Regions from separate parts of the Ectothiorhodospira lacustris genome, predicted to be linked through region 2. Evidence: predicted binding sites of a transcription regulator. Region 2 holds the regulator's gene; the other holds the start of a gene.

Region 1 (18,249 bases), on a different contig from region 2:
CACATACTCCACTGCCAGGCTGGCCCGGTCGATGATGTCACGCACCTGCTGCATCAGGGCCCGCACGTCGAGGATGGTGATGCTGGGGAACTGCCTCACCATCTCCGTCAGGAGATCGGACTGCCCTTCCGCCAGGTGGAAGCTGGTCACGTAGGTCATGGGATGATCTTCCAGTAGACCCGGCGGTGACAACACGAAGAAGTTCACATTGAAGGAATCCCACTCCACGCTGCGCAGGCTGGTGACGCGACCGATCAGCGGCTCACCGGAGATGTTGAATTCCAGCACATCGCCCAGTGCCACTCCCAGGGTCTCCGCTAATCCCTCCTCCAGGGAAAACTCCCGCCCGGCGGAATCGCCGGACCACCACTGCCCGGCCACCACCCGGTTATCCGGCTGCAGATCACGGGCAAAGGAGAGATTGAACTCCCGTGAGGCCAGCCGCTCCGCCCGGGGATTTTCGAACGTCTCCGGGCGCACCGGCACATCGTTCATCGCCGTCAGACGGCCACGGATCATGGGGTAGTACGTGGGCGCCGGCAACCCCTTATCCTCGAACAGTGCCTGCAGGGGGACCACCTGGTCCGGCTGGACGTTGATCATGAAGTGATTGGGGGCCTCAGGCGGCAGGCTACCCTCCCAACTGGAGAGCAGATCCACCCGCACCAGCGCCAACAGCAACAGGGCCATGATCCCCAGCCCGAAGGCCGCCAGCTGGACCGCGCTCAAGGCCCCGCGCCGGGACAGATTGGCCAGGCCGAACCGCAGTGCCACCCCGCCCCGGGTACGCAGGGGCTTGAGTCCCAGCACCAGCGCCCAGGCCGCGCCCCACAACATCACCACCGTCAGGCCGGCCCCCCCAAGGACCCAGGCCGCCAGCCGCACATCCCCCGCCTGCCACAGCAACAACCCGCCCAGGGCGGTCAGGGCCAGCACCAGCGCCAGCCACATGGCCGGGGGCGGCGCCCCCAGGTCACGGCGCAACACCCGCAGCGGCGGCACCTGGCCGATTCGCAGCAGGGCCGGCAAGCCAAAGCCCAGGGCCGTCACCACGCCGACCGCCAGGCCGGTAAAGGCCGGCCACAGGGACGGCAGGGGCAAGGTGCCCGGGAACCACTGGGCCAGCAGGGCCGCCAGCGCCCACTGGGCCAGGAAGCCAAGCACCAACCCCACGACACTGGCGGCCAGGGCCAGCCAGAGGATGCGCAGGATGAAGACCTGCAGCACGAAGGCCCGGGAGGCCCCCAGGCAACGCATGATCGCACTCACATCGGACTGGCGATCACTGTAGTGACGGGCCGCCACCGCCACGGCGCCCCCCGCCAGCAGCACGGCCACCAGGGCCGCCAGCCCGAGGAACTGTTCACCCCGGGCGATGGCGCCTCGCAGTTCGGGGCGGGCATCCCCGACCCCTTCCAGCCGCTCCCGCTCCGTCAGGTGCGATTGCGCCCAGTCACGAAACGCCGCCACCTGGGATTCACCGCCGGCGACCAGCAACCGGTGACTCACCCGGCTGCCCGGCACCACCAGTCCCGTGGCGTCCAGATCATCCAGATGGATCAGCACCCGGGGTCCGAGCTGAAACAGATCACCGCCCCGGTCCGGCTCATAGGTGATGACGCGGGAAAGGGTCATCTCCAGATCCCCCACCTGCAGCCGGTCACCCACCGACAGGCCCAGCAGCTGCAGCAGGCGGGGTTCGGCCCAGGCCTCACCACGACCGGGGACCTCACGAGTCTCCTGCTCATCGCCGAACAGGACCCCGCTGATCCTCACCGAACCACGCAAGGGCCAACCGCCGCTGACGGCCTTGATCTCGGTAAGCTGGGAGGCATCCCCGGCCATGACCACGCTGGGGAAACTCACATGGCGGGCCGTCTCCAGCCCCAGGCGGAGAGCCTCCGCCGTGACGGCCGCCGCCGGCGGCGCCGACGAGGTGATGCTCAGATCGCCCCCCAGCAACTGGGTGGCCTGTTGGGACATGCCCCGCTGCACCCGGTCGGTGAAAAAACTGACCGAGGTGACGGCCGCCACCGCGATGACCAAGGCCACGGCCAGGATGCGCAACTCACCGGCGCGCCATTCCCGCCCCAGAGACAGCCAGGAATACCGCAATACCTGATTCATGTCGCCTCCAGCACGCCGTCACTGAGTCGGTAGCGACGCTCGCACCGGGCCGCCAGATCCATGTCGTGGGTCACCAGTACCAGGGCCGTGCCGTAGGCTTCCTTGAGGTTGAACAACAGGCGGATGATCTGCTCCCCGGTCTGCTGGTCCAGGTTGCCGGTGGGTTCATCGGCAAACAGTACCCGGGGGTGGGCGGCAAAGGCCCGGGCGATGGCCACCCGCTGCTGCTCACCACCGGAGAGCTGACCGGGATAATGAGCCACTCGCCGGGACAGTCCCACCTGCTCCAGGGCCTCAAGGGCGCCCGCCCGTGCATCCCCGGCCCGCCCGGACAGTTCCAGGGTCAGCATCACGTTCTCCAGGGCGGTCAGGGCCGGCAGCAGCTGAAAGGACTGAAACACGAATCCCACTTGCCCGGCCCGGAGCATGGCCCGCTGATCTTCGGTGAGTCCGCCCAGGAAACGACCCAGCAACTGAACCTCCCCATCCGTGGGCAGGTCCAATCCGGCCAACAGACCCAGCAGGGTGGACTTGCCCGACCCCGAGGCACCGACGATGGCCACCGCCTCGGCATTTGCCACGGTCAGGTCCACCCCCTTTAGAATGGCAAGTTCACCACCCGGACCCTCTACGGATTTGACGAGACTGCTCGCCGACACCACGGCGGCGGAGGATTGAGACAACACCATGCGATCACGACTCCTTTTGCTGCTGTGCTTGTTGTGCCTGCCCGCCCTGGCGGCGGCCGAACGCCCTGCCCTGCTCATCATGGGCGACAGCCTGAGTGCTGCCTGGGGCATCCCGGTGGAACAAGGCTGGGTGGCCCTGCTGGAACACCGACTGGAGGAAAACGGCCATGCCTGGACTGTGGTCAACGCCAGCATCAGCGGCGAAACCAGCCGTGGCGGCCTGACCCGGCTGCCCCGAGCCCTGGAACGGCACCAGCCCGAGCTGGTCATCATCAGCCTCGGAGGTAACGACGGGCTGCGGGGCACCGCCCTGGGCGAGATCCGGGAAAACCTGTCCCGCATGATCCGGCTCAGTCAGGACAGCGGTGCACGGGTGCTGCTGGTGGGCATTCAGGTACCGCCCAACTTGGGCAGACATTTTACCGAGAGGTTCCACCGGATCTACCATGAGCTGGCCCAGGAATATGACGTGCCGCTGGTGCCCTTCCTGCTGGAGGGGGTGGCCTTGGAACCGGATCTGATGCAGGCGGACGGCATCCATCCCACCGCCGAGGCCCAGCCGATCATGCTGGATACGGTATGGACGGTGCTGGAGGAGGTGCTGGCACAAGGTGATCCGTAGCCTGTCTGATCCGCCTTCCCCCTCATCCCCGACCCTTCCCCCCAAGGGAGAGGGGATGGCGGGTCAGCGCGGCAGCAGTCGGGCCGGCAGTTCCGACACCGACCGCAGGGTCAGATCAGGGGGTGAACCGCCGCTCTCCCAGGCCAGAGCATGGGGATTGACCCAGGCGGTACGCATCCCCACCCGGGCCGCCCCGCGCACATCCCGCTCGGCGTCATCCCCCACATGCAGGGCCTGGGACGCCTCGACCCCGGCCTCGTCCAAGGCGGCGGTGAAGATCCGCGCCGACGGCTTGGCGACCCCGGCGGTGGCGGAGGTGATCACGAAATCGAACCGGTCACCGATACCGATGTGGTGCACACAGGCATTGCCGTTGGTGATGGCGCCGATGCGAAAATGCCCCCGCAAACGGTCCAGCGTCTCCAGCACATCGTCATAGAGAGACACCTGGTTGCGCGCCTCCCAAAATACCCGAAACGCCGGTTCCACCAACTCATCGCCATAACCCGACTGGGCCGCCAGGATGCGCAGCCAGTGCTTGCGCAGACGGGTCATGTCGTAGTGCAGGTGACGGCGCTCGGCAAACCAGGCCTGGCGATGACGAACCATGGCCTCCAGGCCATGGCGCTGGGCAATGCGCGGATAGTGGGCCGTGAGCCAGTCATGAAAGATCCGTTCCGCGTTCTGGATCACGGGGGCACAGTCCCACAAGGTGTCATCCAGATCGAAGGTGATGCAGCGTATGTTCATCCCGCAAGCATACCCAGTTGCACGGTCGGAATACAGCCTGTGCTAGATCCTGAATCGCTCCACCGCACTTCTCAGCTCAGCCGCCAGGCGGGCCAGATCACGGGCGGCGTGAGCGGTTTCCCGGGCTCCCGAAGAGACGTCATGACCGCCCTCGCTGATGCGCACCACATTCTGGTTGATGTCCTCGGCCACGGCGCTCTGTTCTTCGGCGGCGCTGGCGATCTGGGCGCTCATGTCGGTGATGGTGCCCACCGCCGCGACGATGGCGCGCAGGGACTTGTCGGCCTCGCCGGCCCCCGCCGAGGTGTCCTCCGCCCGCTTGCGGCCTGACTGCATCACCTGCACGGCGGCCCTGGCACCGTCCTGCAGCGTCTTGATCATGGACTCGATTTCCCGGGTGGAGGTCTGGGTCCGGCTTGCCAGAGTCCGCACCTCGTCCGCCACCACGGCAAAGCCACGCCCCTGCTCACCGGCCCGGGCCGCCTCAATGGCCGCATTCAGGGCCAGCAGGTTGGTCTGCTCGGCAATGCCCTGGATCACATCCAGTACGGCACCGATCTTCTCACTGTCCGCCTCCAGCTTCTGGATCACGTCGGCGGCCCGGCTGATCTCTCCCGCCAGTTCCTGAATGGCCTTGATGGCCTGCGCCGATGTCGCCTGGGACTCACGGGACTCGTCGTTGGCCCGACCGGCGGCAGACGATGCCTCGGACGCGCTGCGAGCCACCTCAAGCACGGTGGCGGTCATCTCGTTCATGGCGGTGGCCACCAGCTCCGTCTGGGACTGCTGCTCACCCACCCGCCGCAGGGTCTGTTCTGTCACGGTGGAGAGCTGCTCCGAAGCTGCCGCCAACTGGGCCGTGGCGCCGTTCACCTGACCGAGAATGGTGCGGAAACCGTCTGCCATGCTGTTGAAGGCACGGGCAACGCGGGTCAATTCGTCATTCCCGCTGGCCGGTACCGTCGCGTGCAGGTCACCCTGGGCCATCCGGCCGCTGGCCGTCACCAGCTGCTCCAGGGCGGCAGTGATCCGCCGCATCAGCAATAACCCGATTGTCATGGTGGCCGCCAGGCCCAGCAGCAGGATCAGGATCATCCCATTTTGAATACGCCCGTGAAGCACCAGGGAGTCCTCATAAACCTGCCGGCCCACCTCAAGCTGGAGGTCCATCAATCTCCCGAGGCTGTCCGTAGCCTGCTGATAGGTCCGGGCCAGGTCTCCCAAGAGGATGCGCTCTGCTTCCTCCCAGTTCCATGCCCTCAGGGCGTTCACCAGGGGATCAATGCCACGGCGCTGCAAATCGGTGTGATGGGCTTCGAAGCTCGCCGCCATCTGGGCTTCCCGGGGCGTGAGATAGGTCTGCATGTAATCAGCCCAGATCCGATCCATGCGGCGCCGGTTTTCCTGCACCTCCTCAATGGCCGCATCGATCACCTGCTGGCGGGGGTCGCTCAGTGCCATCCGCAGACTCATGCGGGAACTCACCAGCATCTCGTTGATATTGCCCAATTGACCCATGGGTACCAGCCTGTCGTCGTAGACGGTCTTAAGCTGCCGCTCGACCTGAGACATGCCCATCAGACCGAGGAATCCAATGGCAGTCATCAAGACGAGGCTGGCCACGATCATGAAGATCAGGCGCTGGCGGATGGTCAGATTGATTCCCATGGCATGCTCCTTGGATGTGGCTGCCGATATCCGACAGGAAACGGAGCCCCTGCCGCATGAACGAATTTATTTCCCGATAGCGGCCGAAACAGGGATTCCTTAAAGATCGGCCAGCATTCTCACAAAGCAGGCGTTACATACTTAGAAGGAATTGATAGACTTGCACGCTTGATAATTCAGTAACAACGGAGGTACGACACCATGAAGATCGCTGCAAAGGCACTGATTGCCGGACTGGCCCTGACCGTCGCTGCAGGCACCGCATGGGCCGTGGAAGCGGATGATGCCATTGAGTATCGAAAGGCCGTCTTCCAGGTCTTCAAGTGGAACATGGGTCCCATGGGCGCCATGGCTCAGGGAGACAGACCGTTTGACCGGGAGGTCCTGGTCAAGCACGCGGAGCAGATGGCCCGCACCGCGAACCTGCCCTGGCAGGGCTATGTGGACGGTTCCGACTTGGGTGACACCGCCGCCAAGCCCGAAGTCTGGACCAACCGCGCCCGGTTCGATGAACTGGCCGGCAACTTCGAGGCCCAGGCCGCCCGCCTGCTTGAGGTGGCCAGCAGTGATGCCAGCGAGCGTGAGGTCCGCATGGAGATCGGTCGCCTGGGTCAGGCCTGTAAGGCCTGCCACGACGATTTCCGCGTCTCGCGCTAAATCCCCCTATCCCCCCCGGGGCCGGCCTGCCGGCCCCGGGGGGGATGGATCCGATGGGCCATCACATCACGGGATGTAGGTGATCCCCAACCACACCAGAGCGGCACAAACAGCCAGTAGCAGCACCGCCAGCCACAGGCTGGCAAACCGCACATCCTCAGCCCCATACCAGGCCACCCGCTTACGGCCGGTGATCATGGGCAGGATCAGATTATCCCGCTTCACCACCCAGTACAGCAGTACCGCCGTGACATGGATACCCACCATGATCAGGATCAGATCGAAGTTGAGCTTATGCAGCCCGGTGAGCCAGTCGCTGGTGGATGATGACACCATGCGGGAAAAGGGTCCTCGGTTGAAGATCTGATCATTGGCAAACAGGCCGGTAACGGACTGGAACATCAGCAATCCCAGCATGATCATCACCGCCCAGCCCCCCATGGGGTTATGGCCGGGATGGCGATGACCGTCGCCGCTGAACAATCCCTTGAAATACTCGAACACCGTCACCGGGCCGGCGAGAAAATCCGAAAAACGGGCGGAGCGGGTACCCATCACCCCCCAGATGATCCGAAACAGCAGCAAGGCGATCAGCGCATAGCCCAGCCACATATGCCAGTTCAGGGTCATCACATCCCGGCTGGTGTACCACAACCCAAAGAGCAGGATCACCAGAGACCAGTGGAAGAGGCGGGTGGGCAGATCCCAGATACGAATGATCTTCCCGTAAGGTTTTTCATAACTATTATTCATCAAAAGTTAACTCCTTGGAACGAATGCCTTATGGCTCCATCTTAGCCGAAAATATCCCCGCTCCCATCAATACCCCGTCATCTCCACATACCCTCGCCCGGCAGCCTCCCCCGCCTCCAGCACATCCACCGCCCCTTCCCAGTAACGGACTGAAAGATCCATCACCTGATCCGGACGCACCGCCCGGATCTCCAGCACCCGCCCCTGCGCCGGCAGATGCAGGCGCCAGGCCACCGGATATCGATGCCCCGTCGATCCGGTCCAGCGCTCCAGCACCTCCAGGCGCGCCTGCTCGAAGGTGATCAGGGAATGATCACCCTCCGGTGTCACCCACAGCCCTTTGCTGAAGGGATCCTCGCTGCCGTCCTCCCGCCGGAAGCGGTAGTACATGACATCATGCCCATCCGCCAACTGCAGGGAGAACCAGTCCCAGCCCACCTGCCCCTCCTCCAGGGCGCTGGTACTCCACTCCCGGTCCAGCCAGGACAGACCGGATACGGCATGTTCACGCCCCTGGACCCGGATCGAGCCTTCGGTCTGCAGGCGGGTGAAGGAATAGTAGTGGGAGGCATTGCCGGGCGCCGCAGACTTTTGGCTCAGTCCCCGGTCTCCCTGCAGCACATGGGGCTTTTGCGGCATCAGTCGAAGCTCCAGTTCGATGTCGCCGGAGGTGGCCGTCAGCCGCCAGGGAAAGTCATTGCCTTCATCGGATGCCAGCACCCAGTCATCCAGCCAGACCCGGAACGGATTCACCTGTGCCCCGGCCAGGCCCATGGCGCCCCGGGAAAAGCGCTCGAAGGCCCGATGACCGATCCCCGCCACGTCCGTGACCGCCAGATGGGCCATCCAGACCTGATTGGTGGCCCAGGCCGACGCCGATTCCGGGACCGTGGGCACCAGGCTCAGCCGGAAGAAAGTGATCTGGTAGCCGAACCGGCGCCCCGCCTCATCGTCCAGGTTGCCGGTGATGTACCACCACTCGTTGCGAAACTCGGGATGAGGGCCGTGATCGTCGGGGAAGACGAAGGGCCGAGGCGTTACGGCCCGCGCATACCCCTCATCGATGTCCCCCCCCAGCAGGACCATGGCATCCAGGGGTTCATCGTCCAGCGGCCCGGACTCGGGCGCGCAGGCCGTCAGCCACGCGAGTGCCAAGGCCAGTACGGCAGGACATATCTTCCGGATCCACATGGGCTATGCCTCCCGCAGATGTTCGGCCGGGCGCACCCGGGCCATGCGATACCCCGGATATGCGCCGGCCAGCAGGGATGCCGTCAGGGCCAGCAGCAGCCCTTCCCCCGGCACCGCCGGCGGCAGGGTCCGGATCATGCTCCAACCGAAGGAACGCTGATTGATCACCTGGATCAGGACATCGGACATGAGGATCCCCAGGGGGATCGCCGCCAGACCGGCGGCAAGCCCCAGCAGCAGGCTTTGCAGGGTCACCATGCCCCCCAACTGCCAGGGGGTCATGCCGGTGGCCCGCAGTACCGCATGCTCCCGTGCCCGTTCCAGCTGCAGGGCCATGAGGGCACTGAGGATGCCGATGAAAGCCACCCCCACGGTAAGCAGCCGCAGCACATGGGTAACGGCGAAGGTACGATCGAAGATGGCCATGGACTGGGCATGGATCTCACCAGCAGCGGTGATCAGCACCGGTTCATCCAGCGTGACCGCCAGCGCCCGAAGCTGGGACAGCCCGCTTTCCAGGCTCACCCCGGGGGCCAGGCTCAGCCGCAGCGCCGCCACGCCGGGGTCATCCCAGTAACGGTCATAGAGCGTCCGATGCAGGGTGACCATGCCCTGAGCCGCGCTGTAGTCCTGCACCACCCCCACCACCTCGAAGGTCCGCTCGCCCCGGTCCGTGGGCAGGGCCAGGCTGTCGCCGACACCGATGCCCTTGCGCCAGGCCAGCGGTTCCGAGATCAGGATCACCTCCTCGGCCGCCAGGCGCTGCCAGATCCGGGCCGGTGAGGCCCCTTCAAGATAGACATAACCGTCAGGGGTCTGCACCGAAGGGTCGATAGCCATCAGTTCCAGCGGTCCCCGGGGGGTGTACAGAGGGACCCGCCGGGCGGTACTCAGTTCCGCCACCGACGGCAACGACGCCACCCGGGCCGGCAGATCGTCCGGCAACACCGGATTCACCCCCAAGCCGGAGCGGCCCGGGGCACTGACGTAGAGATCACTTTGCAACGTCTGCCCCAGCCACAGACCCACACTGCTGCGGAAACTGTCCACCATGATCCCCACCCCCACGGTCGCCGACACCGCGATGGCCAGGGCCGTGGCCGCCAGACCAGACCGGCTGATACCGGCGCCAATGCCTCGGGCCGCCAGCCGCCCGGGCACCCCAAAGCCAAGGCCCAGCGGGCCGGACAGCAACCGGGCCATGAGCCATACCAGGGGCGGGATCAGACAGGCATAGCCCAGGATCAGCAGGAACAGGGCGAAAAACCCCGGCAGCAGACCCTGGCCGGGCCAGTCCACCAGCATGAAACCTGCCAGCATGAGCAGCCCGCCTGCCGGCACCAGCCAGGGCAGAACCCGACGCACCCGGTGTTCCAGCCCGGAGCGGCGCAGGGCCTCCCGGGGACTCACGCACGCCGCTTCCCAGGCAGGCCCCAAGGCGGCAATCAGGGTCACGCCCAGGCCCAGCAGCAGCCCCTTGAGGATCACCGCCGGCCCCAGGGCCAGTTGAGTCACCGTGACCACGAAATACAGGTCCGTGACCGTGCGGGTGACCAGTTGGACCAGCCCCTGTCCGATCACGACCCCGGCCGCCAGGCCCAGCAGGCTGCCCACCAGGCCCAGCAAGGCCGCCTCGGCGATGATCAGTCCGAACACACTCGCCCGGGTCATGCCTTGCATGCGCAGGTTGCCCAGCAGATGACGCCGCCGGAGCACGGCAAAGGTCAGGGTGTTGTAGATCAGGAAGGCGCCCACCAACAGGGCCAGCAGGCTCATGGCCAGCAGATTGACATGAAAGGCCCGGGACAACTCGGCGGTGGCCCGGGTGCGAGCCTCGGCCGCCTCCAGCCGGACACCCGGCGGCAGCATCTCCCGCAGCCGCGCCATCTGCCTCTCATCCGTCAGGATCAGGTCGATGCGGTCCAGACGGCCGTGGCGCCGGAACAGGTCCTGGGCGGTGGCGATATCCGCCAGCACGTATCCTCCCAGCCCCGGCTCGTCGGTCGACACGATGCCCACCAGAGTCACCGCATGGGGCGTCGTACCCACCGTGAGGAAGAAGGTCTCATCCTCCGCCAGACCCAGCCGCGCCGCCGTCGGCGCCGCCAGCATTACCGTGCCCGGTTCGGTGATCAGGCGGTTGATACGTCCGTCCCGGCCACCGACGGCATGGTCCCGGAACGGACGCTCGGCAAAGGGCTCCAGCCCCAGCAGGGTGAAGGTCTCGCCCTGGATCCGTACATGGCCCTCCACCACCGGGGCGCTGTCACGGAACCCTTCCCGGCGTAGCCGGGTATAAAGTCCTTCGTCCAAGCCACCGGGACCACCGATGAGCTGGTGGGTGGTTCGTCCCGTGATCGTCTCCATGGACAGCTCGAAGGCCCGGGAGGCACTGCTGTTGGCGATCTCCACCGCCACCACGATAGCCACCCCCAGGGCCACGCCCAGGACGGCAAAGACCAGATTCCAGGGATGGCGGCGGTGATCCCGGACCAGGGCCCGGGCCGGCAGCCCCGTCATGCCTCACCCCGTGCCTGCAGGCGACCGTCCACCAGTTCCCAGACATGATCGGCCATGACCGCCACCTCCGGACTGTGAGTCACCAGCACCAGCGTCCGCCCTTGATGCCGAACCAGACGCTGCAACAAGGCCATCACCTGGGCCCCGGTCTCCGCATCCAGATTGCCGGTGGGCTCGTCCGCCAGCAACAAGGGCGGTTCATGGGCCAGGGCCCGGGCCACGGCCACCCGTTGCTGTTCACCACCGGAAAGCCGATCGGGGAAGGCATCGGCCCGGTCCGCCAACCCCACCGCCGCCAGCCGGGCCGCGACACGCCGGCGGCGTTCCCTCGCCGGCACGCCGTTGAGTTCCAGGGGCAGGGCCACGTTTTCGGCCACCGTCAGGGTGGGGATCAGGTTGAAGAACTGGTAGATGAACCCCACCCCGCGGCGCCGATAGAGGGTACGGCTGCGCTCATCCAGGGTATCCAGCCGCCGCCCTTCCACCAGGATTCTGCCGGCATCCGGGGCCTCGATACCGCAGATCAGGTTCAGCAACGTGGACTTGCCCGAGCCGGAACGCCCCACCAGGGCCACGATCTCGCCGGGATTGATCCGGGCGGTCACCCGGTCCAGGACCACCCGTTCCGTCCCCCCTTCCCGGAATCGCTTGCTCACTGCCTCCAGCTGCACCAGCGCCGGAGGATGGGCGGGGATCTGCGGATCCGTGTTCTGTATCTGCCGGTTGTCCATGGGCACCCTGTTCACCGAATCGTCATGTGAAAACTTTAACATCAGCGGCCGAAACGGCCCCAACAGGCCGATCCTGACACCTTAGGGGAGCGCAGCGGACAGTGAAGATCCTGATGATCAGTGATGTGTTCTTCCCCCGCATCAACGGCGTCTCCACCTCCATTGCCACCTTCCGGCGCCAGCTGCGCCGGGAAGGCCATGACGTCACCCTGATTGCACCGGCTTATCCTACCGGGCATGAAGGGGAATCCCATATCCTGCGCATCCCCTCCCGCTACGTGATCCTGGACCCGGAAGACCGGATGATGAAACCGCGCCGGATTCTGGCCCAAGCCGATGAACTGGCCGGTGAGGGATTTGACCTCATCCACGTGCACACCCCCTTCGTGGCCCATTATGCGGGCCTGCAACTGGGGCGGCGCCTGGGTATCCCGGTGGTGGAGTCCTACCATACCTATTTCGAGGAATACCTGTTCCATTACCTCTCCTTCCTGCCTCGGACCTGGATGCGGTCCGTGGCACGGCGTCTGTCACGACGCCAGTGCAATCAAGTGGATGCGGTCGTCGTCCCCTCCCGGGCCATGGCCGAGGTCCTGGCGGGTTATGGGGTGCGAACGCCCATGTCCATCATCCCCACCGGGATTCACCAGGAGGCCTTCGTCGGCGGGGACGGCATGGCGTTTCGACAACGTATGGGAATCGACCAAGATACCCCCTTGCTGGTTCATGTGGGTCGGATTGCCTTCGAGAAGAACATCGATGCCCTGCTGCACATGATGGTGACCGTGCGCCGGGCCATCCCCGGCGCCATGCTGGTGATCGCCGGCGATGGCCCGGCCATGGGCCATGTCCGCCGCCTCACCCGGCAACTGGGGCTGGAGCAGACCATTCGTTTTGCCGGCTACCTGGACCGGCGCACCACCTTGTTGGACTGCTACCGGGCGGGCAATGGCTTCGTCTTCGCCTCTCGTACCGAGACCCAGGGCCTGGTCCTGCTGGAGGCCATGGCCTTGGGGGTCCCGGTGGTCTCCACCGCCGTCATGGGGACGCGGGATATCCTGTCATCCGGTCAGGGGGCCCTGGTGGCCGAGGATGATCGGGATCTGTCCCGGCAGGCGATCCGGCTACTGTCCGATCCGTGCCTGCAACAGACCCTGTCGCTGCAGGCACGGCAGAGCGCCCTGGCCTGGAGCGCACGGGAGATGGCAGCACGCATGCTGACGCTCTACGAGGAAGTGCGTGACACCGCCCAGGTAACTGTGCTGCCCTGAAACATTCCGCACTGCCGGACGGATTGCTATAATCAGTCGCCCTGCACCCAGAGGCGGCCGATGCCGATGGCGCCGTCCTCGGTTCCCTTAACACGCATCGCTTGAGCGGCCCTCCTCGTGCCATCCGTTGCCGCGGATGGAGTGCGTCCTTTGCGAATGTTCCGTCTCGGCCCATACCGGCCTGGGAGGCTGCCGATGGAGTTGGAATTCGAACAGTACCTGCTTGCGATCCGTGAACTCCTGGAGCAGGAAGACCAGAGCGATCTGCGCCGGACCTTGGACGTCATGCGCATTCAGGACATCGCCCATGTGCTGATGGCCCTGGAGGATGACGCCGTGGAGCGGGTCTTCAATGCCCTTGCCCGTGGCCGCAAGGTGGACGTCTTTTCCTATTTGGACCCCCATCACCAGCATGCCCTGCTGGACCGCGTCGCCCAGGCCGATGCCCGCCACATCCTGTCGGAGATGCTGCCCGACGACCTCACCGCCCTGCTGGAGGACCTGCCCCGGGACGAGGTGCGCCGACTGCTGCGCCTGCTGCCCTTTCGCGCCATCCGTCGTGCCCTCACCCTGCTGGACTACCCGGACAACAGTGTCGGTCGCCTGATGACACCGGAATTCGTGGCCGTGGCGGCGGACTGGTCCATCCAGGACAGCCTGGACTTCATCCGGGTACAGAAGGCGCGGGGCGAGATGGCGAACGTGATCTTCGTCACCGACGAGGACCGTCGCCTGCTGACCAGCATCCCTCTGGGCCGCTTCGTCATGGGTCGGGCCGATGAGCCGGTCTCCAGCCTGGGCACGGAGCCCATGATCACCATCCCGGTCACCGCAGATCGCGCCGAGGCGGTCCGCCTGATCCAGCACTATGACCTGGAAGTACTGCCGGTCACCGATGACGAGGGTGTGCTGCTGGGCATCGTCACGGTGGACGACGTCATGGACGTGGTGGAAGAGGAGACCACCGAGGACTTCCACAAGCTGGGTTCGGTGGGCGCCCTCAACCTGAGCCTGCGGGATGCCGGACCCGCCCTGCTCTACCGCAAGCGTATCGGCTGGCTGCTGGTGCTGGTGTTCCTGAACATGTTCGGCGGCATCGCCATCGCCAGCTTCGAGGACACCATCGCGGCAGTAGTGGTGCTGGTATTCTTCCTGCCCCTGATCATCGCCTCCGGCGGCAACGCCGGGGCCCAGGCCTCCACCCTGATGGTCCGCGCCATGGCCACGGGGGATGTGAAATCCTCGGACTGGTTCCGGCTCTGGGGCAAGGAACTGCTGGTGGCCACGTCCCTGGGTCTGACCATGGGTATCGCCGTGTCGGCGGTAGGACTGTGGCGCGGCGGACCCGAGATCGCCTTGCTGGTGGCCATCGCCATGGCCATCGTGGTGGTGGTGGGCAGCATGGTGGGGATGATATTGCCCTTCATCCTCAGCTTGGCGCGCCTGGACCCGGCTACCGCCAGTGCCCCGCTGGTCACCTCGGTGGCGGACGTGGCGGGGATCCTGATCTATTTCAGCCTGGCGGTGGCCATCCTGAATCTGCCCGCCGGCGGAGGCCTATGACATGAGCGAGACTGCCACCCCGGAGCGTCCCGGCCTGGCCGATCTGCCGGCCCTGCTGGCCGAGCAGGACTGGGAAGCCGTCCAGGCGGTGCTGGCGGATCCGGCTGAGCCGGACATCGCCCACGCCCTGCCGGAACTGCCCCGGAGCGACCGGGTGCGCCTGATGCGGTTGATGCCGCCGGAGCGAGCCTCCGCGGTCTACGCCTATCTGGACACCGGCCTGCAGACCGAGTTGCTGGAAGACCTGAGCGACGAGGAGAAGACCCGCCTCATCGGCGAACTCTCCTATGACGATGCCGCCGCCATCCTGGACGAACTACCGGACGCGCACACGGACTCCCTGATGGAGATGCTGCCGGAGGCGGACCAGCAGGTGCTCAAGGCCCTGCTGGCCTTCCCGGAGCACAGCGCCGGCCGCCTCATGACCCCGGAGTTCGTGGCCCTCTCCCCCGACTGGACCGTACGCCAGGCCCTGGATCACGTGCGTGAACAGGCCCATGTTGGCGAAACCCTCAACACCCTTTTCATCACCGGCGAAGGGGGTCGTCTGCTGGGCTGGATCAGCCTTCAGGACCTGCTGCTCTCCCGCCCCCGCACCCAGGTGGCGCAACACTATCACCGGGACTTGATCAGCATCCACACCCAGGAAGACCGAGAAGAGGCGGCCCGCCTCATCGGTCGCTATGACCTGCAGGCCCTGCCCGTGGTGGACGCGGACGGCACCCTGGCCGGCATCATCACCGTGGATGACGTCATGGACGTGGTACAGAAGGAAGACACCGAGGACTTCCACAAGATGGGCTCGGTGGGGGTCTTGAACCTGAGCGTGAAGGACGCCACCGCGAGCATGCTCTACCGCAAGCGCATCGGCTGGCTGGTGATCCTGGTGGCAGTGAACATCGTGAGCGGTGCCGCCATCGCCTTTTTCGAGACGGCCATCGAGAAGGTGGTGGCCCTGGTGTTCTTCCTGCCCATGGTCATCGCCTCCGGCGGTAACGCAGGGGCCCAGGCCTCCACCCTGATGGTGCGCGCCCTGGCCACCGGCGATGTGCAGGCCCGGGACTGGTTCCGACTCTGGGGCAAGGAGCTGTTGGTGGCCCTGAGCCTGGGCATCACCCTGGGACTGGCGGTCTGGCTCATCGGCCTGTGGCTGGGGGGCACCGAGGTGGCCATTGCCATCGCCATCTCCATGGTGCTGGTGGTCATCACCGGCAGCATGTTCGGCATGGTGCTGCCCTTCATCCTGGCCCGTTTCAAGCTGGACCCGGCTACCGCCAGCGCCCCGCTGGTCACCTCGGTGGTGGACGTGGCCGGCATCGTGATGTATTTCGCCGTGGCGACCCTGGTGCTGCAGATGGCCGGGATGTAGCCCTCAGAAAACGTGTTCCACCACCATCTGGACGGAACACAGGCCCCGGTATTCGTTGCTGTCCAGCCGATAGGCCAGATGCACCCGATCCCGCCCTTCCGGCCACTGGGCCGGATCGGCGTTGAAGGCGATGCCGGTAACGACTTCCCCGCCCTCGGGATGGCGCAGACGCAGGCGCACATGCCTGCCTTTCAGCCAACGCCGTTCCAGCACCTCGAACTCGCCGTCAAACAGGGGTTCCGGGAATCCCTGTCCCCAAGGGCCGCCGGCGCGCAGGGCCTCGGCGGTCTCCAGCGTGAGCTCATGGGGTGCCAGCGGGCCGTCACTGCAGATCACCCCCTCCAGATCCGCCGGGTCGACGAACCGACGCACGGTCTCGTCAAACACCTGCCGAAAGGCCTCGAAACGGTCCGCCGACAGGCTCAGACCCGCCGCCATGGCATGCCCGCCGAACTTGCTCACCAGGCCCGGATGGGTCGAGGCAATGGCATCCAGGGTATCCCGGATATGCAGCCCGGGGATGGAACGGGCCGACCCCTTGAGCTGCCCGTTACCGGCATCGGCAAAGGCGATCACCGGCCGGTGTACCCGGTCCTTGATGCGGGAGGCGACGATGCCGATCACCCCCTGATGCCACTCCGGCTCATACAGGCACAAGCCATGGCCGCCCGCCCCCGTCAGGCCCCGCTCATCCATCAGCCGGGTCAGGCTGTCCAGGGCCTGGTCCTGCATCTGCGCCTCCACCTCCCGCCGATCCCGGTTCAGGTCGTCCAGGGTCTGTGCCAGGGTCAGAGCCCGATCCGGGTCATCGGCGAGCAGACATTCGATGCCGATGGCCATGTCATCCATGCGCCCGGCGGCGTTCAGGCGCGGCCCCACGGCAAACCCCAGGTCCGCGGCCACCACCCGCTCCGGATGACGACCCGCCACCTGCAGCAGGGCCCGGATACCCGGTGCCGCCTGACCTGCCCGCATCCGCCGTAGCCCCTGCTCCACCAGGATGCGGTTGTTGCGATCCAGGGGCACCACGTCCGCCACCGTACCCAGTGCCACCAGGTCCAGCAGACTGCCCAGATTAGGCTCTGGAATCCCCCGGAGCCCGAACCAGCCCCGGTCGCGCAGGCGGGCCCGCAGGGCCGCCATGACATAGAAGATCACACCTACCCCGGCCAGCGCCTTGCTGGGAAAGGGGTCATCGGCCAGATTCGGATTGACGATGGCCTCGGCATCGGGCAACCGGGCACCGGGCAAGTGATGATCGGTCACCAGTACCTGCATGCCTCGGCCCCGCGCGGCCGCCACCCCGTCCAGGCTGGAGATGCCGTTATCCACGGTGATGATCAGGTCCGGCGCCCGATCGGCAGCCACCGCCACGATCTCCGGCGTCAGCCCGTAGCCATACTCGAACCGGTTGGGGACCAGGTAATCCACCGCCGCCGCACCCATGGCCCGCAGGGCCCGCAAGGCCAGGGCGGTGCTGGTGGCGCCGTCGGCATCGAAATCACCCACCACCAGTATCCGTCGGTCCCGGGTCAGGGCCTGTTCCAGCAAGGCCGTGGCCCGATCGATCCCGCCCAGGGCACCGACCGGGACCATACGGGACAGGGAGCAATCCAGTTCCGCCGGGTCCAGGACACCCCGGTTGGCATAGAGCCGGGCCAGAAGATCAGCACCTTCGGCCGGCGCCCGCCCCCGCTGCAGCCTGCGCGCGGCCTTCATCGGGCACTCTCCGCACCAAGGCCCACCACGCATTCCCCGAACGGACGGGAACGCCGCCACCACCGGCGGCGGGACCCGCCATCCAGCCGTACCCCCCGGCCATCCTCGCCCTGGATCATCAGGTGCCGAAGCCGGCCCCGCGCCAGGGCTTGGCGCAGGGGCTCGAACCAGTTCTGCTCCAATACCGTCATTGCGTTCATCCAGGCCTCGATATCATCCCCGGCGGCGGCCGGGAAGAGATCTTCCAGCACCACCAGTACATGGCCTTGCGGCGGCCCGGATGCCAGCCACGCCGTGGCCGACTCCGGCACGGGATGCAGGGGCGTGCCCGTCCAGCGACAGAGCCCTTCCAGCAACGCGCCGTGGCCATGGGCGGTCGCCAGCGCAGCGGGCGGCGGCGGACAGGGCCAGCGCCCGCCCCCCCAGAGCCACAGGCTGTTGACCGTCACCTCTCCCCGGGCCTCCCTCGCCGCATTCACCGGCGCGCCGAACAAAAGCATCTGCAACTCCGTCAGGTCCCGTTGCCAGGCCCGGGCAGCGGCACTCTCCCTGGGCAGCAGACCACCCACCCGTTGCCCCAGGGCGCGGGACAGGGGCACGGTGGACAGGCCCGGATCCT
Region 2 (14,219 bases):
AATATCTTCGCGGTGGGCTTTCCCATGATGATCATGCTGGGTTTTGTGCTCATCATGCTCAATCTGCCCACCCTGGAGCCCCGTATCCGTGATCTGGCCATGGCCGGATTCGGACTCATCCAGCGTATCTTGGGAGGTTAGGCCATGGCCGAGAATGAATCCTCACAGGAGAAAACAGAACAACCGACCCCCAAACGTCTGCGGGATGCCCAGGACAAGGGGCAGGTCGCCAGTTCCAAGGAACTCAATACCACCTTGGTGCTGCTCACCGGCTCCACCACGCTGCTGCTGTTCGGCGGGGTGTTCCTCAACCATATTCAGGCATTGATGCGCAACAGTCTGATCATCGACCGGGAGCGTATCTTTGATCCGTCCTTCATGCTGACGGCGCTGCATGCCCGGATCGGCGAGGGGCTGATGATCCTGGCCCCCCTGTTCCTGGTTCTGGTGATTGCGGCCGTCACCGGGCCGGTGGTCATGGGTGGGGGACGTTTCCGTCTCAAGGGACTTGAGCCCAAGCCGGACAAGCTCAGCCCCATCAAGGGGCTCAAGCGCATCTTCGGACCACAGGGGCTGATGGAACTGGCCAAGACCCTGGCCAAGTTTTCCCTGATCTCGGTGGTGGCGATGGGCATCCTCTGGCAGTTTTCCGACCGTCTGCTGGGGCTGGGGGGGCAGGAGATGGTGCCGGGGGTGGTCAGTGCCGGTTACATGATTGCCTGGACTTTCGTCGCCCTGAGCGTGTCCTTGATCCTGGTGGTCATGATCGACGTGCCCTTTCAGCTCTGGAATCACCAGCGCCAGCTGCGCATGACCAAGCAGGAAATCAAGGACGAATTCAAGGAGACCGAAGGCAAGCCGGAGGTCAAGAGCAGGGTCCGCCAGCTCCAGTACGAGGTCTCCCGGCGTCGCATGATGGCCGAGGTACCCAAGGCTGATGTGGTGGTGACCAACCCCACCCACTTTGCGGTGGCCTTGAAGTATGACCAGCAAAAGGGTGGGGCGCCCCGGGTGGTGGCCAAGGGGGCGGATCTGGTGGCGGGAGAGATCCGGGAGGTGGCCAGGCAATCCGGCGTCACCATTCTGTCGGCGCCGCCTTTGGCCCGGGCACTGTTCCATAGCACCCGCCTGGAACAGGAGATTCCGGCCGGACTTTATGTGGCCGTGGCCCAGGTGCTGGCCTATGTCTATCAGCTCCGTAACGCGCTGCGCGAAGGCGGGGTGGTGCCGACACCACCCACCGATCTGCCGGTGCCCGATGAATTTCTCAAACGTGATGTGCCGCCTGCGGAGAATGCATAAATGGCGAGCTTTGCAGACAGTCTGAAGAATGTGAACCGCATGGGTCTGGGGGCGCCGTTGCTGCTGATGGCGTTGCTGGCCATGATGGTCATCCCGTTGCCGCCGCTGGCCCTGGACCTGCTGTTCACCTTCAATATTGCCCTGTCCCTGGTGGTGATCCTGGTGGCGGTGTATACCCCGCGCCCACTGGAGTTCGCGGTGTTCCCCACGGTGCTGCTGGTGGCCACCCTGCTGCGCCTGGCTCTGAACGTGGCCTCCACCCGGGTCATCCTGCTGGAAGGGCATACCGGCACGGATGCCGCGGGCAACGTGATCCAGGCCTTCGGCGATTTCGTGGTGGGCGGTAACTATGCCGTGGGTCTGGTGGTGTTTGCCATCCTCGTGATCATCAATTTCGTCGTGGTGACCAAGGGCGCCGGCCGGGTTTCCGAAGTCAGTGCCCGCTTCACCCTGGATGCCATGCCCGGCAAGCAGATGGCCATCGATGCCGATCTCAACTCCGGGCTGATCTCCCAGGACGACGCCCGCAAGCGCCGGGAAGAAGTGGCCCAGGAGGCCGATTTCTACGGTTCCATGGATGGTGCCAGCAAGTTTGTGCGGGGGGATGCCATCGCCGGCATCCTGATCCTGTTCATCAACATCATCGGCGGTCTGGTGATCGGCACGCTGCAGCACGGCATGAGCGTGGGGGATGCGGCCACCAACTACGTGCTGCTGACCATCGGCGATGGTCTGGTGGCCCAGATCCCCTCCCTGGTGCTGTCTTCCGCCACGGCTATTATCGTCACCCGGGTGTCGACGGCTCAGGACATGGGGCAGCAGGTCGTCAAGCAGCTGTTCGGTTCGCCTCGCGCCCTCTATGTGGCGGGAGGGATCGTGGGCTCCCTGGGATTGGTCCCCGGCATGCCCAACGTGGTATTTCTGAGCCTGGGCGCCCTGATGGGGGCCACGGCCTATCTGATCAGCCAGCAGCGCGCCGCCGATGACGCGGCAATCACCAGGGCACTGGAGGATGAGGCGCCGCCCCCCACCAGTCCGGAGATGAAGGAACTCACCTGGGATGACGTGCCGCCGGTGGATCTGGTGGGCCTGGAGGTGGGGTATCGTCTGATTCCGCTGGTGGACCGTTCCCAGGGGGGGCAGCTGATGGCCCGGATCAAGGGCGTGCGTCGCAAGCTGTCCCAGGAGTTGGGCTTCCTGATCCAGCCGGTGCACATCCGTGACAATCTTGACCTGGGGCCGAATCACTATCGGCTCACCCTGATGGGCGTGACCACGGGGGAGGGTGAGGTATTTCCGGACCGGGAACTGGCCATCAACCCCGGCCAGGTCTTCGGGCAGGTGAAGGGCACCCCTACCAAGGATCCGACCTTCGGTCTGGACGCACTCTGGATTGATCCGGCGCAGCGGGAAGAGGCCCAGGGACTGGGCTATACCGTGGTGGATGCAGGGACCGTGATTGCCACCCATCTGTCCCAGATTCTGCGCGACCACGCCCATGAACTGCTGGGCCACGAGGAGGTTCAGCATCTGCTGGATACCCTGGCCAAGCATTCGCCCAAGCTGGTGGAAAATCTGGTGCCCAAGACCCTGGCGCTGGGGGTGGTGCTCAAGGTGATGCAGAACCTGCTGGCGGAGCAGATCCCGGTGCGGGACATGCGCTCCATCGCCGAAACCTTGGCGGAGCACGGTGCCAAGAGTCAGGATCCTGACGCACTGACGGCTGCGGTACGGATCTCCCTGTCACGCGCCATTGTCCAGAATATCGTGGGAACCGCTTCAGAGCTGCCTTTGCTGGCCATTGATCCCGCGTTGGAACAGATATTGCAAAAGTCCTCGCAGGGAGGCAGTGGTGCCGGACTTGGAATCGAACCGGGACTGGCCGAACGCCTGCAGCGTTCCATTGCCGAGGCCTCCCAGCGTCAGGAGATGTCGGGCGAACCTTCCGTGCTGGTGGTGTCGCCGGATATCCGCCCCTGGATGTCCCGCTGGCTGCGTTCAGCCGTGCGTGGGCTCCATGTCCTGGCCTACACGGAGATTCCGGATAGCAAGCAGATCCGGGTGGTTGCCACCGTAGGTAGGGAGGTGGGGTGACGCAGTTCGAACAGGCATCAGGTGTTTTCAGGCACGTGTGCAGCGCTTTGACCAGCCAGTGCAACGGGGATAACGGGTTACCGTCATGAAGATAAAACGCTATTTTGCACCGGATATGCGCCAGGCCATTCGCTTGGTGCGAGAAAATCAGGGACCGGATGCGGTGATCCTTTCCAGCCGCAGCGTGGAGGGTGGCATCGAACTGATCGCTGCCATGGATTACGACGAGGAAGCGGTACTGGAGATGGCCACCCAGGCGGGCGAGCCGGTTTCCAGGGCCTCGACATCCACCGCCGGCCGGCCGATATCCCCTGACGTACGGCTTCGTTCCAGGGCACCGGACACCGGAATGGAATCCGCGGCCGACCCCGGGATGCCCGAGCCTGAAGCGGCAGTGTCCCTCAAGGCCGATGCCGGGGTCCGTGTTTCGTCAGGGGAGTTTCCGTCGCTGCGCGCCCGCCGTGATGATGTGTGGGCGGAGGAGGGGTTGCATGCCCTGATGACGCCGGTGGTAGAGCCGCCGCCGACCTCGCCCCCGGCCTCGGAGCCTGCCCCCTCGAAACCGGCGAGGGCCAAGAAGGTCGCCAATATTGAGTGGTCCCAGGAACCGACCCTCCTGGCCATGCAGAAGGAGATTCAAGGGCTGCGGGCCATGCTGCAGGACCAGCTCGCCAGCCTGGCGGGGCAGGAGTTCATGCGCCGAGATCCGGGACGGGCCGGCGTGGTGGCCAGACTGCAGCGCATGGGACTGGAGCCGGAGCTGGCCAAGGAGATCGCCATGGCAATCAGCCATCCCGATGACCCTGCGGAGGCTTGGCAAGAGGCCTTGACTCATCTTTCCGGGCGTTTGGCGGTGACCCCCGATGGCATTCTGGATCAGGCTGGCATCATGACCCTGGTGGGACCGAGCGGCGTGGGCAAGACCACGACGGTGGCCAAGCTGGCCGCCTTGCAGAGCCTCAGGCACGGCCATGATTCCGTGGCGCTGATCACCACGGATGCCTATCGCATCGGCGCTCATCGACAGTTGCAGACCTTTGGTCAGATCCTTGAGGTTCCCGTCTATCTGGCGCAGACAGCACGCCAGCTGGGAGATATGCTAGAGGGGTTGAAATCCAAGCGCCTGGTCATCATTGATACGGCAGGCACCAATCAACGGGACATGAAACTGCTTGGCGAGTTGGAGTCCCTGACGTCGGTGCCTTCTGCCAGGACCCTGCTGGTGATGGCGGCCAATGTGCAGAAAGCCGTGATGATGGAGACCGTGAAGTCCTTTGCCCGATTGCAGCCGGAGGGGTGCGTACTGACCAAGGTGGATGAAGCCGCTTCACTGGGTGAGGCCCTGTCGACCCTGATCAGTGCCGGCCTGCCGCTGACGTTCGTCAGCGAAGGTCAGCGCATACCCGATGATCTGCGTCCGGCCCGTGGCGCCCGGCTGGTGGCCACCGCCGCCAGGATGGCGGATGCCGGTGGCGAGCGTGGGGATACCCGTCAGGCCCAGGTGGTTTCTCCCATGTTCCGTGAGCCCATCAACCAGCCCAACGCCAGGTACGTCCATGCCTCCAGTCAGTAATTCTCAGGCGGCCCGACTTTCCTCACCGGTCGATGCGGTCGCTCCGGTGCGTGTCCTGGCAGTGTCCAGCGGCAAGGGTGGTGTGGGCAAGACCAATGTGTCGGTGAACCTGTCCGCCGCCATGGCCCAGAGCGGTAAGCGCGTCATGCTGCTCGATGCCGATCTGGGGCTGGCCAACGTGGATGTCTTGCTGGGATTGCAGCCCAAGGCCAACCTCTACCATGTGCTCAACGGCGAATACACCTTGGACGAGGTGCTGCTTGAAGGTCCGGCGGGCATGCTGATCGTGCCGGCCGCTTCGGGTATCGCCCGCATGGCGGATCTGGAACCAGCGCAGCATATCGGTATCATTCGTGCCTTCAGCGAGTTGTCTCATCCCCTGGATGTGCTGGTGGTGGATACTGCCGCCGGCCTCCATGACAGCGTCACCAGTTTTTGCCGGGCCGCCCAGGAGGTGCTGGTGGTGGTGTGCGATGAGCCGGCTTCCATCACGGATGCCTACGCCCTGATCAAGGTGCTTTACCGGGATCATGGCCTGACGCGCTTTCGCATCCTTGCCAACATGGTCCGCAACGACAATGAGGATGAGGGCAGGGTCCTGTTTCGCAAGCTGGTGTCGGTCTGTGACCGTTTTCTGGAGGACGTGATCCTCGATTACGTCGGCGCCATCCCCCATGATGACCTGCTGCGCAAGGCGGTTCAGCGTCGGCAGAGTGTACTGGAGGCCTATCCTTCCAGCCCCGCCGCCCGTGCCTTTCGCGCGGTTGCCGGTCGCATCGACCAGTGGCCCATGCCCCGCAATACCCGTGGCGGTATCGAGTTTTTTGTGGAAAGGTTGATCAACAGCGGTCGAAACGACTTGGAGCCAGTCACATCAGTGCCATAGCCATGTACGCCAGCAAAGAGTCAGACCATACTCGACTGGTGGATGAGCATGTCTCTTTGGTTAAGCGAATCGCTTACCATCTGCTCGCCCGCCTGCCTGCCAATGTGCAGGTGGAAGACCTGATCCAGTCCGGGGTCATTGGTCTGCTGGAGGCTGCCCGTCACTATGACCCTTCCCAGGGGGCCAGTTTTGAGACCTATGCCGGCATCCGGATTCGTGGTGCCATGCTGGATGAGGTCCGCCGGAGCGACTGGACGCCGCGGTCCGTGCACCGTAATGCCCGGCGTATCAGCGAGGTGATCCGGGAGATTGAAAACCGGGCGGGGCGCGAGGCGACCGGCCCGGAGATTGCCGCTACCCTGGGGGTGGATCTGGAAACCTACCACGACATGCTCCGGGATGCCGCCGGTAGCCGCGTGCTGGGTTTTGATGACCTGTGCGAGGGGGATGGGGATGTGGACAACTTCCTCCCGGGCCTGGGGCCGACTCCATTGGAGTCCGTCACCCGGGCGGATTTTCAGAAAGCCCTGGCCGAGCATATCAACACTTTGCCTGAGCGAGAGCGTTTGATCCTCTCTCTGTATTATGATGACGAGCTGAACCTGCGCGAGATCGGTGAAGTGCTCGGCGTCAGCGAGTCCCGGGTTTGCCAGATCCACGGTCAGGCGCTGGTTCGTCTCAGGGCCCGCATGGTCGAGTGGGTGGCGGACGGTGAGCGGGTCTGATGCCCTCTTGCCGGCAGAATTGATTTCAGAATGCCGGAACACCCCGCTCAAGGGCGTGTCTTCGGTGTGTGTTTAATCGGGAGGTTATTGTGGATAAGAACATGAAGATCCTCATCGTGGATGATTTTTCCACGATGCGCCGCATTATCAAGAACTTGCTGCGGGATCTTGGATACAACAATACCGCCGAGGCTGATGACGGCAGTACCGCACTGCCCATGCTGCAGAACGGTAACTATGACTTCCTGGTCACCGACTGGAACATGCCCGGCATGCCCGGCATCGATCTGCTGAGGGCTGTGCGTGCCGATCCCCGGCTCAAGGACATGCCCGTCCTGATGGTGACGGCCGAGGCCAAGCGCGAGCAGATTGTTGAAGCGGCTCAGGCCGGTGTCAGCGGCTACATCGTCAAGCCTTTCACCGAGGAAACCCTGAAGGAGAAGATCAACAAGATCTTCGAGAGACTGCAGGAAAAAGGGTGAACAACGTCATGGAGAACCAGGAAGACAGCAAAGAGGCCCTGTTCAAGCAGCAGCAACTGGAACGCGCCCGGGAATTGGTCAAGCTCATGGAATCCGGCAATGAAGAAGGGGCCGGGCGACTCATCGAAGAGATGGGGCGCATGCACGAGAGTCTGCTGTTCCAGGAACTGGGCAAGCTGACCCGGGACCTGCACGAGGCCTTGAACAGTTTCCGCCTGGATTCCCGTCTCTCCGAACTGACCCATCAGGATATTCCGGATGCCAAGGAACGTCTCAACTACGTGGTCGCCATGACTGACCAGGCCGCCCATCGCACCCTGAACGCCGTTGAGGCGGCATTACCGGTCTCGGAAATGTTGGCAAACCGGGCGCAGGCATTGCGGGCTGACTGGGCTCGTTTTCGCCAGCGGGAAATGTCCGTGGACGAGTTCCGCTCAGTGAGCCAAGCCCTGGCCGAGTTTCTGGAGGATACGGAACGGGATGCCGAAACGCTGCGCAGTCAGCTTTCGGAAGTGCTCATGGCTCAGGACTTTCAGGATCTGACGGGGCAGGTCATCCGCCGCGTCATGACCTTGGTGCAGGATCTGGAAGACAGCCTGGTGGGGCTGGTGCGTATCTCCGGTAAGCGTCTGTCCACGCCGGAAGGCAAGGACAGGGGCGCGGGGACCGAGCCGGCCGGCCCTGCGGTCAAGGGGACGTCGGATCAGGGCGACGTGGTAAAAAGCCAGGATGATGTGGATGACTTGTTGTCCAGCCTTGGATTTTAAAACTTGTCCTGTCACCGGGACGTCGGCCTGTTTCAGATTTCGCCGGTCCGGCCGCCAAACCGGAATATCAGGGTGCGATTGCACTGGGCGTGAGAGACGGACATGAGTCTGGATACCGACGACGAAATCCTTCAGGACTTTCTGGTTGAGGCCGGCGAATTGCTGGAGGGCCTCAGTGAGCAGTTGGTTCAGCTGGAACAGACCCCCGACGATAAAGATCTGCTCAATTCGGTCTTTCGCAGTTTCCACACCATCAAGGGTGGGGCCGGGTTCCTGAATCTGGAAAACCTGGTCAAGATCTGCCACCGGGCCGAAGACGTGTTCAACCTGCTGCGCCAGGGGCAGCGTCATGTGGACAGCAACCTGATGGATACCATCCTTCAGGTGGTGGACGTGTTGAACCGGATGTTTGATGAGGTGCGCTCCGGCGAGATGCCGGCCCCTGCGCCGGATCACCTGATGGCGGCCCTGGAACCCCTGACCCTGCCCCAGGGGGAGGCACCGCCGCCGCCTCCGGTGCCGACACCCGTGCCGACACCCGTGTCGCCGCGGTCCGTGCCGGCTCAGGGGGAGCTTCGGGGGGATATCACGGATGACGAGTTCGAGGCTTTGCTGGATGCCCTTCAGGATCAAAAGCAAAACGGCGGCCCGAAACCGGAGAGCATGACGTCTGCGGTTCCACCGCCTGTCTCCGCGGGAAAGGCTCAGGCTGATGGCGACGCCATCAGCGATGAAGAATTTGACCAGCTGCTGGACGAACTGCAGGGTAGAAAGCCGGAGTCCGCGGCTTCCGCCCAGGCATCCCCCCCTGGGGCAGGCGATACCATCTCCGATGATGAATTCGAAAGCCTGCTGGACAGCCTTCACGGCAAGGGGGAGGGACCTAAAACCGCCCAGCCGAATGTGCCGGCAGCAACATCGTCGGCGGCACCGGTAGCCGGCGGCGTGGAGAAGGCGGCCAAGTCCACTCCCTTGGCCGATACATCGGTTCGTGTGGATACCAAACGTCTGGATGACATCATGAATCTGGTGGGGGAGCTGGTGCTGGTGCGCAACCGCCTGGCGACCTTGCGCTCACGCATGCGGGATGAACAGGTATCCAAGGCCGTGACCAATCTGGACGTGGTCACGGCGGATCTTCAGGCGGCCGTGATGAAGACCCGGATGCAGCCGATCAAGAAGGTGTTCGGGCGCTTTCCCCGGGTGGTCCGGGATCTGGCCCGAAGTCTCAAAAAGGAGGTCAATCTGGAGCTGTGGGGGGAAGATACCGACCTTGACAAAAACCTGGTGGAGGCCCTGGCCGATCCCCTGGTGCACCTGGTGCGAAATGCCGTGGATCACGGTATCGAGTCACCGGAGGAGCGCTTGGCCGCCGGCAAACCGCGTGTCGGCCATGTGGTCCTGTCAGCCGCCCAGGAGGGCGACCATATCCTGCTGACCATCTCCGATGACGGCAAGGGCATGGATCCGGATGTGCTGCGCAAAAAGGCAGTGGAAAAAGGCTTGATGGATGAGGATGCGGCTTCGCGTCTTTCGGATAACGACGCCTTCAATCTCATTTTCAGGGCGGGCTTTTCCACCAAGACGGAGATTTCCGACGTATCCGGTCGCGGCGTCGGTATGGATGTGGTGAAGACCCGGATTGCCCAGCTCAATGGACGGGTGGATGTCACTTCCGAACTGGGCAAGGGCAGCATCCTGAGTATTCGCCTGCCCTTGACCCTGGCCATTCTGCCGACCTTGATGGTGGTGCTGGGCCGACAGCGTTTCGCGTTGCCGCTGGCCAATGTCAGTGAAATCTTCGACCTGGACCTGTCGCGAACGAACCGTGTGGATGATCAGGAGGTTATCATGGTTCGTAACCGCTCCCTGCCGCTTTACTATCTGCGGCGGTGGCTTGTTTCCGGCAGTACCGACGAATATCGGGGGATGGGACATGTGGTAGTGGTGTTCAGCGGCAATCAACGGGTGGGCTTTGTGGTGGACAGCCTGATCGGGCAGGAAGAAGTGGTTATCAAGCCCCTGGGCAATATGCTGCACGGAGTCCCCGGACTGGCAGGTGCAACCATCACCGGTGATGGGGGTATAGCGCTGATCCTTGATGTGCCTGGACTTCTGAAGAATTACGCCAGAAGGCACTGATCTGACCTGTCCCCGCATCATCCCGAACGATCCGGATGCGGGGGCCCATGACCTGGAAAAGACGGAGAGATTTGATGGCGGTTCGCGTTCTGGTGGTGGACGATTCCGGATTCTTCCGGCGTCGCATCGTGGAAATCCTGAATGCCGATCCGTCCATTGAGGTGGTGGGGACCGCGAGTAACGGCCAGGAGGCAGTGGACCAGGCCGCCAGTCTCAGTCCTGACGTGATCACCATGGATATCGAGATGCCGGTGATGGACGGTATCACTGCGGTGAGGCGCATCATGGCCCGCAATCCTGTGCCGATCCTGATGTTTTCTTCCATCACCACGGAAGGCGCCAAGGCCACCCTGGATGCCCTTGAGGCTGGCGCGGTGGATTTCCTGCCCAAAAAATTCGAAGACATCGCCCGTGATCAGGAGCAAGCCAAGGAAGTGCTCCGGCGTCGTGTCAAGGCGGTGGGAAGACGACGCTTCTCACCGCCGCCCGCTGCTACTGTGTCGTCCGGATTGGGTTCCCGTGGGGGGGCTGCAGCACCGCCGTCAGGTCGCCCCGTGGCGGTCACGTCACCTGCCGGCCTGCCGACACCCCGATCGGCGCGGAGTGTCCCGGATCGTACCCCGATTCAATTGCGGGATTTTCGGGTGGTGCTCATTGGGACCTCGACGGGAGGGCCGCTGGCGCTGCAGAAAGTGCTGGCCGAGTTGCCCGCCCATTTTCCGCTGCCGTTGCTGCTGGTACAGCACATGCCGGGCACCTTCACCCCCGCCTTCGCCCAGCGCCTGGATCAGCTGTGCCGGATCCGGATCAAGGAAGCAGGCGATGGCGATGTGCTGGCACCGGGGCTGGCGTTGCTGGCCCCCGGTGGCAAACAGATGCTGGTGGAGGCCCGTGGGGGGCAGCACCGGGTCAGGATCACTGACAGTTCCCCCGAGCAACATTACCGCCCCAGCGTGGATGTCACCTTCAATTCCGCCGCGGCGGCTTTCCGCGGCGATGCCTTGGCCATCATCATGACCGGCATGGGCGCCGATGGCCGGGAGGGGGCACGGCTCCTGAAGCGATGCGGCGCAAAGATCTGGGCCCAGGACGAAGAGAGCTGCGTAGTGTACGGCATGCCGGCCGCCGTGGTGGATGCGGGGCTTGCGGATCGTGTCCTGCCCCTGTCCCAGATCGGCAGATTGCTGGCCGAGGGGTGCTGAAGCATGGATATTCTCACGCTCATCGGTGTGCTGCTGGCCTTGGTGGCCATTTTCGGCGGCACCGTTGCCAAGGGCAGTGGACTGGCGGCCCTGTGGAACTTGGCCGCGTTCGTGATCGTGGTGATCGGCACGATTGCGGCGGCCCTGATTCAGGCGCGTCCGCTGGTGTTCATGCAGGCCATGAAGATTCTGCCCTGGGCCTTTGTGCCGCCCAGGCTCGACCCCGAGGCCGTCATCGAACGGATCATCAGCTGGAGTCAGGTGGCCAGAAAGGAAGGTCTGCTGGGGCTTGAGTCTCTGGCGGAAACCGAGGAGGACGCCTTCGCCCGCAAGGGTCTGCAGTTGCTGGTGGACGGCACGGAGCCTGAGACAATCCGCACGATCCTGGAGGTGGATAGTCATACCCGTGAAGATTTTCACACCCAGGCCGCCAAGGTCTACGAAAGCATGGGGGTCTACGCGCCGACCATGGGCATCATCGGCGCGGTGATGGGTCTGATGGCGGTGATGCAGAATCTGTCCGACCCCAGTCGCCTGGGGGCCGGTATCGCGGCGGCTTTTGTGGCCACCATCTACGGGATTGCCTCGGCCAACCTTTTTTTCCTGCCCGTGTCCAACAAGCTGAAGGCCATCATTCAGAATCAGAGTGCCTATCGGGAGATGATCATCGAAGGGATCATTTCCATTGCCGAGGGTGAGAACCCGCGCAATATCGAGATCAAACTGCAGGGGTACCTGCACTGACCCGGCGGGCCTTGGCGCCATGGCCGCAGGTTTGAGGGGGTTGCTGGAAGCCTGTCATGTCAAGACGTCGGAAAAAACACGAGGAGCATGTCAACCACGAGGCCTGGGCGATCCCCTATGCGGATCTCATGACCCTGTTGCTGGCCTTTTTCGTGGTGATGTACGCGATCTCATCACTCAACGAAGGCAAGTACCGGATTCTTTCGGAATCCCTGGTGGAGGCCTTCAGGGCAACCCCCAGAACCATCGAGCCCATTCAGGTCGGTGATCTGACCAGGTCGCCTCGCCCCTCCGCGGTGGAGCCTCCGCCCATTACCTCTCCCATGGAAATGGAACGGATGACGCGCAGCCTGGAGGAGATCCTGGTGGACATGGATCTGGAGGGGCTGTCGGTGGCCATCGAGGGTATCAATGCCATGGCGGACCAGATCGAGGTGGCCATGGCCCCATTGATCGAGGCGGGGCTGATCGAGGTGGGGCGGGATCGGTTGTGGATCGAGGTGCAGATCAACACCAGTATCCTGTTTTCCAGCGGCAGTGCCGAGCTGGCAGCGCAAGCGGTGCCCGTGCTGGAGAGGCTGGCCTCGATCCTGGCCCAGTTCCCCGCACGGATCCATGTGGAAGGCCATACCGACAATATACCCATCAGTACGCCGGTCTATCCTTCCAACTGGGAGCTTTCCTCCGGGCGGGCCGCCACCGTCGTCAACCTCTTTGCCCGCAACGGGGTGGATCCGGAGCAGATGGCGGCCATCGGGTTCGGTGAATATCGCCCCAAGGCCGACAATGTGACGCCGGAGGGGCGCCTGCAGAATCGTCGCGTCAACATCGTGGTGTTGGCTGGCCGTCGTCCCGGTACCGGTGAAGGTGCGCCGCCGGAGATGCTGCGCGAGGATATCCAGATACTGTTAAACCAGGGACGACGGAATATGGAGGATCAGCCATGACCGTGATATGGGCTGTCGCCAATCAGAAGGGGGGCGTGGGTAAGACCACCACCACGGTGTCCCTGGGCGGGCTGCTGGCGGCCAGGGGGCATGAGACCCTGCTGGTGGACCTGGATCCCCACGGTTCACTGACCGCCTATTTCGGCGGTGATCCGGAAGGGGCCACCGGCGGCGTCTACAGCCTGTTTCATCAGGCTGCGGAAGGCAGGCCGATCCAGGCAAGCGGGGCGGTACGCGCCACCCGCTTCGATCACTTGTACATCCTGCCCGCATCGACGGCCCAGGCCACGCTGGATCGTCAGTTGGGAACCCGGGAGGGGATGGGCCTGGTCATCAAACGGGCGATTCAGGGGCTGCAGGGGCGGTTTGAATACGTCCTGCTGGACTGCCCTCCCATGCTGGGGGTGTTGATGGTGAATGCACTGGCTGCCTGTAGCAAGCTGCTCATCCCCGTGCAGACGGAATACCTGGCCATTCGCGGGCTTGACCGCATGCTGCAGACATTGAAAATGATCCAGCGCTCGCGCAAGGATGCATTGGAGTACGTGGTGGTACCCACCCTGTTTGACCGCCGTACCCGCGCATCTACCCAGGCCCTATGGGAGTTGCGTGACAATTACAGTGACTGTCTCTGGCAGGGGGTGATCACGGTGGATACCAAATTCAGGGAGGCGGCCATCGCCGGCATGCCTCTGCCCATCATGCTGCCGGATGCCCGCGGGACCGAGGCTTATGCACGCCTGCTGGATTCCTTGTTGGGACAGCATGACTTTCGCCGCAGGGCCGCATCATGAATCACCGGGATGACAGGCCGGAGGATTCCAAGCCCCGGGTTACGGTGGTGGATGAGCCCCAGGCCCTGACCGCCTATCTGGATGACTTGCTGCAGGAAATCGCTGAAGTCACCCCGCTGCCGTCAGGGTCTGCACCGCCGCCTGCGCCCGTGAAACCTGCGCCCGTGCGGGCCATTGTCACCCCGATCAAACCCGTGCCGATCGCGGCACCTCCCGCACCTCCGGCGCCTGCGCAGGATTGCCCTCCGGCATGGGCGCAAAAGCCCTTTCAGTGTCTGCTGTTCCGGCTGGGCGGTGTGACGTTGGCGATTCCACTGGTGAAACTGACTGGCATCATGACCATGCCCAGGGAGATCACCCCCATGCCCGGCCACAGTTCCCTGTTTCTGGGACTGACGGAGCATCATGGCCGCAAGGTGAAAGTGGTGGATATCAGCCCCCACGTATTGCCGCCGGATCGTCTGGCGAACAGACCGCCTCCCGGCAATCTGATCCTCATTGACGAGGGGCGATGGGGGTTGGTCTGTGACCGGGTGGAGGAAACCCTGACCCTGTCCCCCG

The links. Region 2 encodes FliA, which starts transcription of late flagellar genes. Its sites were predicted from a motif close to GCTAAAGTTNNNNNNNNNNCNGCCGATA; they were not measured.
Region 1: LQ952_RS05445 (methyl-accepting chemotaxis protein) is a predicted target of FliA. The motif match lies at 5,934-5,961, and genes of this name have one in related genera.

The regions. Positions count from the first base shown of each region.
Region 1 covers NZ_JAJNQM010000018.1:15,437-33,685, reverse strand. The annotation lists gene LQ952_RS05465 (ABC transporter permease) at 1-2,127, opposite strand, end outside; gene LQ952_RS05460 (ABC transporter ATP-binding protein) at 2,124-2,810, opposite strand; gene LQ952_RS05455 (arylesterase) at 2,815-3,438, shown strand; gene LQ952_RS05450 (HAD family hydrolase) at 3,502-4,188, opposite strand; gene LQ952_RS05445 (methyl-accepting chemotaxis protein) at 4,231-5,856, opposite strand; gene LQ952_RS05440 (c-type cytochrome) at 6,058-6,513, shown strand; gene LQ952_RS05435 (cytochrome b/b6 domain-containing protein) at 6,580-7,266, opposite strand; gene LQ952_RS05430 (lipocalin-like domain-containing protein) at 7,333-8,457, opposite strand; gene LQ952_RS05425 (FtsX-like permease family protein) at 8,461-10,977, opposite strand; gene LQ952_RS05420 (ABC transporter ATP-binding protein) at 10,974-11,708, opposite strand; gene LQ952_RS05415 (glycosyltransferase) at 11,810-12,979, shown strand; gene mgtE (magnesium transporter) at 13,175-14,542, shown strand; gene mgtE (magnesium transporter) at 14,544-15,911, shown strand; gene recJ (single-stranded-DNA-specific exonuclease RecJ) at 15,915-17,630, opposite strand; gene LQ952_RS05395 (hypothetical protein) at 17,627-18,249, opposite strand, start outside.
Region 2 covers NZ_JAJNQM010000004.1:22,547-36,765, reverse strand. The annotation lists gene fliR (flagellar biosynthetic protein FliR) at 1-141, shown strand, start outside; gene flhB (flagellar biosynthesis protein FlhB) at 145-1,302, shown strand; gene flhA (flagellar biosynthesis protein FlhA) at 1,303-3,396, shown strand; gene flhF (flagellar biosynthesis GTPase FlhF) at 3,482-4,969, shown strand; gene LQ952_RS01630 (MinD/ParA family protein) at 5,016-5,855, shown strand; gene LQ952_RS01625 (RNA polymerase sigma factor FliA) at 5,858-6,580, shown strand; gene LQ952_RS01620 (chemotaxis response regulator CheY) at 6,682-7,062, shown strand; gene LQ952_RS01615 (protein phosphatase CheZ) at 7,071-7,829, shown strand; gene LQ952_RS01610 (chemotaxis protein CheA) at 7,932-9,971, shown strand; gene LQ952_RS01605 (protein-glutamate methylesterase/protein-glutamine glutaminase) at 10,046-11,173, shown strand; gene LQ952_RS01600 (flagellar motor protein) at 11,177-11,917, shown strand; gene motD (flagellar motor protein MotD) at 11,974-12,864, shown strand; gene LQ952_RS01590 (ParA family protein) at 12,861-13,658, shown strand; gene LQ952_RS01585 (chemotaxis protein CheW) at 13,655-14,219, shown strand, end outside.